Regions from separate parts of the Brucella oryzae genome, predicted to be linked through region 1. Evidence: riboswitches for the same ligand, from Rfam matches in the RefSeq annotation. Region 1 holds a riboswitch; the other holds the start of a gene.

Region 1 (4,423 bases):
TCACGACCGGAGAAGTTGTCATCCACATAGGACCGCAGCTTCGTCATACGGTCAAAAGCCTGCTTCATCGTATCGCTTCCCAGAGTTTCGGGGTCCAGATCGATGAAAGCTTTTTTGTAGAAGTCAGTACCGAACGAAAGCACAACAGCGTCAAAGATTGTCGCGTCCTGCCACGGCTGACCACCATGAGCAACCGGAGTGATGCCCTGTTCCTTGAACTTGTCGAGAAGAGCGATCAGTTCATCCCAGTTAGTCGGTTCCTTACCGCCAGCCTTATCGAGCGCGGCCTTATTGATCCACATCCAGTTTGTGGAGTGAACATTGACGGGAGCTGCGATCCAATGACCGTCATACTTGGCAAATTCCTGCAAAGGAGCCGGGATAACTTTGTCCCAACCTTCCTTATTAGCGACCTCATCAAGGTTGCCAAGAGCACCCTGCTCCGCCCAATCGCGAATATCAAAGCCAAGCATCTGCACAGCCGTCGGCGCATTGCCAGCCGTGACACGTGCGCGCAGCACCGTCATGGCTTCCGTACCGCCGCCGCCGGCAACCGGCATATCGGTCCAACTGATGCCCTTCTTTTCAAGATCCTTCTTGAGAACGTCGAGTGCAGCGGCTTCACCGCCAGCAGTCCACCAGTGCAGAACTTCAACATTCTGCTTGTCCTGCGCATTGGCAACAGGGGCCATTCCGGCGAGCACAGCACAAGCGACCGTACCCATCGCAGCGAGCTTCAAAAATTTATACATGTCTACCTCCCGTAGAAACAAACGAAAACAGAACTTTCGGATATCCGGACAAGTCATTGCTTCTGTACGGTAATCCGTCTCGTCATTCCCATCCGCACCTTCTCGGCACAGACCCAGAAACCGGCTGCTCCATACAGCCGACCCCTCCTATTCACTGCCGCAATACGATGCGAAAGCTTCCGCCTTCACTTGTGCCCGGCTATTCCTCACGACGTTTTTCCTGAAATCCTCCATCCCACTCATACGCCGCTTCAGCCCAATTGACAACGTTGTCTTTCATGGATGTGAAACATCGGCAAGACAAGATGTGATCATAGGATAGGCTCAAACCCTGCCAGGGTGTCAATATCCCCATATAGATAAAATCAGCGAAATTTAATCGATTGAAACCGACGATTGAACTTTAGTCCGTAAAAATCATTATAACTCAATAACTTACCAAATCAGCCAAATCTTCTGTATCATAATTCCTATTGCGTCGTACCCTTAACTCCTCTTTCCACCCCGAAAAATCGGAAGGAGAAATTTTTCCCTTATTTCGCTAGACAAGCCTGCGGCGAGGGCATAATTTTCGTGCGCTCGCACAATGGTGTGCGGGTTTGTTCTCGGGGCGGGGTGAAACTCCCCACCGGCGGTATGAAGCGAAAGTTTCGAGCCCGCGAGCGCCTGAACGGATGCCGATTCGGTTTCTGTTCCAGGGTCAGCAGATCCGGTGAGATGCCGGAGCCGACGGTTAAAGTCCGGATGGAAGAGAGCAATTGAGCGTCAGGATCATGCCCTTGGGCATTGTATATGCGCTCTTTTGTGCGCCCTGATTCTAGTTTCGTGAGGAACCTATGAACCAGAGCTATCCGAACAAGACTTCCTTCAAGATTGCATTCATCCAGGCCCGCTGGCACGCCAATATTGTCGACGAAGCCCGCAAAAGCTTTATCGCGGAACTATCCGCGACGACCGGCGCCAATGTAGAAGTCGAAATCTTCGACGTTCCTGGTGCCTATGAAATCCCCCTTCATGCCAAAACCCTGGCCAAGACCGGCCAGTATGCGGCTATCGTCGGCGCAGCTTTCGTGGTGGATGGCGGTATTTATCGACATGATTTCGTGGCAACTGCCGTTATCAACGGCATGATGCAGGTCGGTCTTGAGACTGAAGTTCCGGTACTCAGCGTTGTTCTGACGCCGCATCTTTTCCATGAAAGCAAGGAGCACCATGACTTTTTCCATGCCCACTTCAAGATCAAAGGCGTGGAAGCAGCCAAAGCGGCATTGCAGATCGTTAGCGAACGCAGCCGTATAGCGGCCCTTGCATAAGGATGTTCAGACCGGCCCTGTTTTAGAGGCCGGTCATTCTTCGGCGATGCGCCCTCCGTGAGCATAAACGTCGAACTCATCACCTCGCACTAACGCAACAAGTGTCAGGTTCGATTCCAGAGCCGTCCGAATAGCAAGTGCTGTCGGAGCGGAGATCGCCGCCAGAACCGGTGCGCCGAACATGACTGCCTTCTGGACCATTTCGACCGATACGCGACTAGTGATCGCAACAATCCCGCTTCCCGGCGAGGAACCGATGCGAGAAACGGCGCCGACGAGCTTATCCAATGCATTGTGACGTCCAACATCTTCGCGTACAGCTATGAGCCCCTCGCCCGGAACATAGAAACCCGCAGCATGAACCGCGTGGGTTTGGGCATTCAGCTGTTGTCCTTCCGTAAGCAACGAGACAGCCATCGAAATATCGCGAGAAGCAAATCTTCGGCTGTTCTCACTGAGCGGACCTAGCGACCGCAGAGCGTGTTCGATGGAATCAATGCCGCAGAGACCACAACCGACCGGGCCGGCCATAAATCTGCGTCGTGCAGCAAGTCTCTGCTCGGGGCGCTCGGACAGTCTAATCTGAACGTCGATGCCTTTTTCGAAGGCCACCACCTCAATCGCTTCTATCTCCGAAACATGATCAACGATGTTCTCGGTGAGAGTGAAACCGATCGCGAAGTCCTCAAGATTATCAGGAGTAGCCATCATCACAGCTTGCGTTGAGCCGTTATAGCTTAAAGCCACCGGTACTTCTTCGGGAACTATCCGCTCGCCTTCCTGGAAGCTCGACATACGGTGTGCGAAGCGCGTAGCACTTTGACTTGTCTTGTGGATTGTCATCTTACCTGCTCACCTGCCATCGCATCCGTCCTCCCAACACTTTCATGTGGCACGAAAACAACTTTTATGTAAGGTGCCACCACAAGCCATCGCAATTTGGATGGCAAGTGAGGAAAAGATGGATATTCGCCAGATAGACAACAATTATTCGGTTTCGGGTCAAATCGAACCCGACGATGTGCGCGACATTGCTGCAGAAGGATTTCGCACGGTTATCTGCAATCGGCCCGATGGCGAAGGTGGCCCCGAGCAACCCGAGTTCAACGAGATTGCACGTGTGGCAGAAAGAGCCGGGCTTGCAACCTATTACATTCCGGTCGTTGGCGGACAATTGACGCAAGAAGATGTAGACGCGATGGCAGCAGCGCTTGACGAAGCCGAGGGTCCTGTCCTTAGTTATTGCCGATCAGGTGCCCGCTCTACGAATATTTACGGGATCGTGCAGCAGCAAAAGCGCGGATAAAGAACGAACGCAAGCTATGTGGGCGGTGAAGCCGCAAAGGCATTTCGACAGTCTTTGCAAACATGGCGATCACCGTCCCGACAATCGGGTGCGGCCCGAATGGACACCGCGTGATGTATGGGCGCAATATTGGCGATAATAGCTCATACCGGTACGCGTGACAGTCGCAACCACGCCGCCAAGAACGAGAAGCCAGCCAATAGCCTGCGGCCAGTTGAAGCTTTCGATCCCACCACTCAGTGCGACAATAAAGATACCCGCCCAGAGCAGAGCCGCGGTACGGCGCCAGAATACCGGGTTGAGCTCATCAAAGACGGCCTTCCACAGCGAGTGAACAAGGCAGGCAAAGAAAAGGGCAGCGGCCAGACCGATATTGAGCAACTCGACCGGAAGCCATTGTTGCGAAGTAAGCATCGTTTCCATCATCCACTTAACCAAGATGCGTATCGAGGGAATCCATTAGAGGATTTGTCTTTACGATCGCAAGTACTGTTACTGTTCGTCCTATTCAGCTTTCGCTTTGTGGCCGCAACGTGTTACAAGCATGGAAAGCTCCATCAGATAAATTCACTTATTATTGCGATCACGCGAAATATCGTGTTGAAAACGCTAGGTTATTTGTAGTGTTCTGCCGTACCCGATGCGGTGCAACCCCTTCCACTGATTGAGAAAATTGCGGTTCCACCCTCAGGAAATATCGCTGCAATATTTCATTCACAATCGCATCAGATAACAGCTTTGTAACAATTCGGCACAGCAAAGAGGGTCCAGAAACACCGAGACCCTACAGTTATTCACAAGCCTGCAGTTGATTAGGTGGCTTTTACTTGCCCGCCACCCTTTTTGCTGGGGAACCGAGAAGACGGGTCTATCGACGCTGGTGCATTGGCCGGTCGTCCGAAAAGGAACCCCTGAACCTGTTCGCAGCCCTCTTCGATCACCATACGGTGTTGGTCAAAGGTTTCTATACCCTCGGCCACCACAGGCAGATCGAGGCTTCGGCCTAGCCCAACAATGGCTCGTACAATGGCCCTTGCACTGACATCGGTTTC
Region 2 (4,423 bases), on a different contig from region 1:
CGAAATAGGCGGCCTGATATTTTTCGCCTTGCGCGTCATTCCAGAATTCCAGCGGCATGGAAGGAAACGCCTTTGTGCAGACCAGTTCGCCCTTTTCGCCCCGCACCGGCTTGCCATCATCGTTCCAGACATCCACAGCCACGCCAAGGCCAGCGCCCTGAATTTCCCCTTGCCACACGGGTTCCGTCGGCACGCCCAGCACGAAGCAGGACACGATATCCGTTCCACCCGAAATGGACGCAAGGTGCACATCCGGCTTGATGGCGTCATAAACAAAGGCAAAACCTTCCGGCGACAGGGGCGAGCCGGTGGACGAAACGGTGCGCAGTGCCGAAAGATCGTGTGTCTCTGCGGGCTTCAGACCAGCCTTCAGCACGGCATCGATGAATTTTGCCGATGTGCCGAAATAGGTCATGCCTTCGGCGGCGGCATAATCGAACAGCACATTGCCATCGGGATAGAAGGGCGAGCCATCATAAAGCAGCAAGGTGGCTCCGGAACCGATGCCCGAAGCCAGCCAGTTCCACATCATCCAGCCGCAGGTGGTGAAATAGAAGAATTTGTCGCCCTCGCGGATATCTGCATGGAGACGCTGTTCTTTCAGATGCTGCAACAGCACCCCACCGGCGCGATGGACGATGCATTTTGGAATGCCGGTCGTGCCGGAGGAAAACAGGATATAGATCGGATGATCGAAGGGCAGGCGCGTGAATTCGACGGGCTTCGCGGCAAAGGCGCTCAGCGCTTCATCGAGCGCAACGCCCTTCTCGGCCTTATTTGCGACGGCTTCCGCTTCGCCCAGATAGCTGACGATGACCGACCGCCGCAATCCCGGCAGCTTTGCCGTGACCTGCGCTACCTTGTCGGCCACGTCGATGCGCTTGCCATTGTACCAATAGCCGTCGCAGGCGAAGAAAAGCTTCGGCTCAATCTGGCCGAAGCGGTCGAGCACGCCCTGTACGCCGAAATCCGGTGAGCATGACGACCAGACAGCACCGATGGAGCTGGCAGCCAGCATCAGCGCAACCGCTTCCGGCATATTGGGCATCATGCCCGCGATACGGTCGCCGGGTTCAACACCTTCCGACAGCATGAATTGCTGCAGTTTCGAGACCAGCGCGTGAAGATCGTTCCAGCTCAGGCGGCGCTCGACCTTGTCCTCGCCGCGAAAAACGATGGCGTCGTCATGGCCCTGCTGGCGCAGAAGGTTTTCCGCGAAATTGAGCCGCGCTTCGGGGAAGAATTTCGCCTCGCGCATGTGTCCCTTGTCGATAAGGGCGGTTGCACCGCGCTCGCCAATGACCTCGCAGAAATCCCAGATGAGCGTCCAGAAGCCCGCGCGATCTTCCACCGACCAGCGATGCAGCGCCGCATAATCCGGCAGGCTCAGGCCCGTGCGCTGTTCTGCGCGAATGCGGAACTGTTCCAGATTGCTGGCGGCAATGCGCCCCGCATCCGGCTGCCACAGCGGATGGTCGTGCGAAAACTGCGTTGGGATTGCGTTGGTAGTCATCATTCCTCCCAGAACCGTACGGAGCCAGACATTCTCCCGATCAACTCTGTCACGAGTTTCTAAAAGAGTGTTTCCGATACGTCCATGGTTTTCCCATGGTATGGCTATCAAGAGCATATCAAAGGCCGGCCCTTGTGTTGCCTGCACCTCGAGCGGTCCGGCCCAAACGGAGCCACTGGAACCGATCGAATATTTGTTTCGTCGCATTATCCTGCGCATCGAAACGGGAATAGAAATCAGTCCAGTGGATTGATTTCCCCGCGTAGACGCTTCGCACTTTTGCTGGAAATGTTCTAATTGTCATTGCCGGGCTGGCAAACGCAACCTAGCCTGCATCTTGCTTTATGGGAAAGCGTAACCTAACTACAGCCCGCGCCGCAGTTCATGCTGATGTCCTCTGGCGCAAAAGTCATATCCAGTTCTCAGGGCGGGGCGAAACTCCCCACCGGCGGTAACGGGTCAAACACCCGAAGCCCGCGAGCGCCTGTCACGGCAAACGTGTCAGGGTCAGCAGATTCGGTGCGATTCCGAAGCCGACGGTCATAGTCCGGATGAGAGAGAACGAGGTTGGAACCATGCATGTGCCAGACGGCTTGCCGTCGTCATCCTGCTGTTTTTCTTCCCGTGCCCTGAAGTAACAGGCTTGCCAGAGCATGTTCTGCCTGAAGCGGAACGCTCTGTCCATTTGTTTTGCCGCATTTATGCGACGCCAAATGTTTCCATTTGGCTGCAAAATGCTCCGAAGGAAGAAACCGTTGAGCCAACTTGCCTCTGCCCCAACTTTGAAACCGACCGTGCGCGGAGCAGCGCTGATGGTCGCCGCCTGTTCAGCCTATGCGGCCGTCAATGTCGCCACACAATGGGCGGGAACACGCACCGGCATTCCATCCGTCATCATCGCCTTCTGGCAATACATAATCGCTCTGGTGCTAACCCTGCCCCTGCTTGTTCGCGACGGCACGAAGGCCTTGCGCACCAGACATTTGGGCCTTCACGTCGTTCGCGTCGCGCTGGCAGCGGCTGGCGTACAGGTCTGGATTTATGCGCTGACCCATGTGCCGATCTGGCAGGTGGTTGCTCTATCCATGACGTCGCCCTTCTTCGTCATCCTGTGCGCGCGACTGTTCCTGCAGGAAAAGGTCACGCCAACACGTCTCGTGACCACGTTCACGGGATTTGTCGGAGCGCTGATCATCATCGCGCCCTGGTCGGATTCCTATACGGTCTATTCGCTCCTGCCGATTCTGGCAGCCGCTCTGTGGGCCGGCTATTCAGTGTTGACCAAATATCTGACCCGTTTCGAAAAACCTGCCAGCATTTCAGCCTATATGCTGGTGCTTCTCACGCCTATCAACGCGGCACTCTGGCTGGCATCCGGGCTGGGTATGTCCGCGATCAGTGCGCCGTCCGTCGACGTCTGGTCCATATTGATCGTCATCGGCGCTTTCACGGCTCTCGCGCAATATTTCCAGACAGCCGCCTATTCGGTAGCGGATGCGGTCTATCTGCAGCCTTTCGATGATCTGAGACTACCGATCAATGTGATTTTCGGCTGGATCGTATTTGCTGCCACGCCAAGCATCAATTTCTGGCCGGGAGCTGCCCTGATCGTCGCTGCATCGCTCTACCTCATGCGGCAGGATAGCGGTACGACACGCACGGCCTGAGTGATCCGGTGAAGATATTTGCCTGTCGGAAAATGGGGCGGTTCTACAATTCCGTTTTAACCGGAACCGCTTCAGGCGAGCCGCCTCTCGCGCGCCCGAAAAACTTGCTTGAACCTTCGGGTCTGCCGATCCATGCGTCAATTTTCTTCACCAGCCAGCGTTGAACGGGATTCTCGAACAGGTGGTATGCGGCAATCGCCGTCAATACACTGGCAAGGGCAGCTCCGCTCATGATCAGGACCGCGCCCGTCGTCGTCTCGCTCCATCGCTCAGGGACTATTCTGAAAAACATCATCCCGACCAGGGGATGAAGAATGAAGATACCAAAGCTGTAACGGGAGAGTTTTGCCAGCGCACGACATTGCAGCGGCGTATAGATGCCCTGGCTGGACGCGATATAGAACACATAGATGCCAGCATAAACGAATGCCAGCCGCCAGGGACCTTCGAGCGTATTGGGTTCACCCGGGCCGTTTCCGGGGTGATAGGACAGAAAGACGATCAGGCAGGCGGCAAGCAATATTCTGATTGCCGCGACCGGCATCACAGGATGTGTTCGCCTTGCAAGCCACATGCCGAAGAGAAAGGATGGCAGTACCCGGAAAACACCCACACTGGATATTTGAATGCGGGTGAGCGACAATACACCAAGCTTTTGTGCCAGATATTCACCGCCGATGGTAGCGACGATTACGCCGACAAGAACCCAACTCCCGAAACGGCGGCACAAGATGTCGAACAGCGGAAAAGCCAGATACATAGCAAAGAGGGCACTCAGCGACCAACTGACATAATTGTAGGAGGCGGTGCGCCCCAACCCCCAATTATGCACCAGCAGCAACTGTGCCAGCCCGTCACGCCAACTTGTGCTGGGAGCGACCAGAGGATGCAGGAGTCCCGCTACAGTCAGGGCTGACAGGAGCGCAAAACAAGAGAAAGCCACCAGGTGCAGCGGGTAAATTCGTGCCAAGCGCTTTCCGACAAAAGCCACATAACGGGGCCAGTTCCAGAGATAGTTTCGTCGTCTTGCCAGAAACAATCCAGAGATAATAAAAAAGACATCGGTAAAATAAGCAAACGTTAATATAAAATCATTCAACATCTCGTTTTTTACCGGGATGCGGAAAGAAAAATGAAAAACGGCGATTCCTACACATAATAAAAATCGTAATCCGTCGAAATCAGGCAGTCTGTTCATTCAAAATAGCGCTGATAAATTACTTCCTTAAAATTCTATTTACCA

Evidence for each region. Region 1 has a riboswitch for FMN ahead of JNC70_RS01110 (6,7-dimethyl-8-ribityllumazine synthase). Riboswitches for the same ligand answer to the same signal wherever they lie in the genome.
Region 2: linked by a shared signal. The riboswitch ahead of JNC70_RS03170 (DMT family transporter) and the one ahead of JNC70_RS01110 (6,7-dimethyl-8-ribityllumazine synthase) in region 1 are both predicted to bind FMN.

Annotation. Positions count from the first base shown of each region.
Region 1 covers NZ_JBHEEO010000001.1:235,942-240,364, forward strand. Annotated here, with positions in the region: gene JNC70_RS01105 (ABC transporter substrate-binding protein) at 1-752, opposite strand, end outside; FMN riboswitch at 1,350-1,512, shown strand; gene JNC70_RS01110 (6,7-dimethyl-8-ribityllumazine synthase) at 1,589-2,065, shown strand; gene fdhD (formate dehydrogenase accessory sulfurtransferase FdhD) at 2,099-2,908, opposite strand; gene JNC70_RS01120 (protein tyrosine phosphatase family protein) at 3,027-3,371, shown strand; gene JNC70_RS01125 (hypothetical protein) at 3,441-3,785, opposite strand; gene JNC70_RS01130 (bifunctional diguanylate cyclase/phosphodiesterase) at 4,184-4,423, opposite strand, start outside.
Region 2 covers NZ_JBHEEO010000002.1:284,459-288,881, forward strand. Annotated here, with positions in the region: gene JNC70_RS03165 (acetoacetate--CoA ligase) at 1-1,513, opposite strand, end outside; FMN riboswitch at 1,928-2,080, shown strand; gene JNC70_RS03170 (DMT family transporter) at 2,269-3,180, shown strand; gene JNC70_RS03175 (acyltransferase family protein) at 3,224-4,378, opposite strand.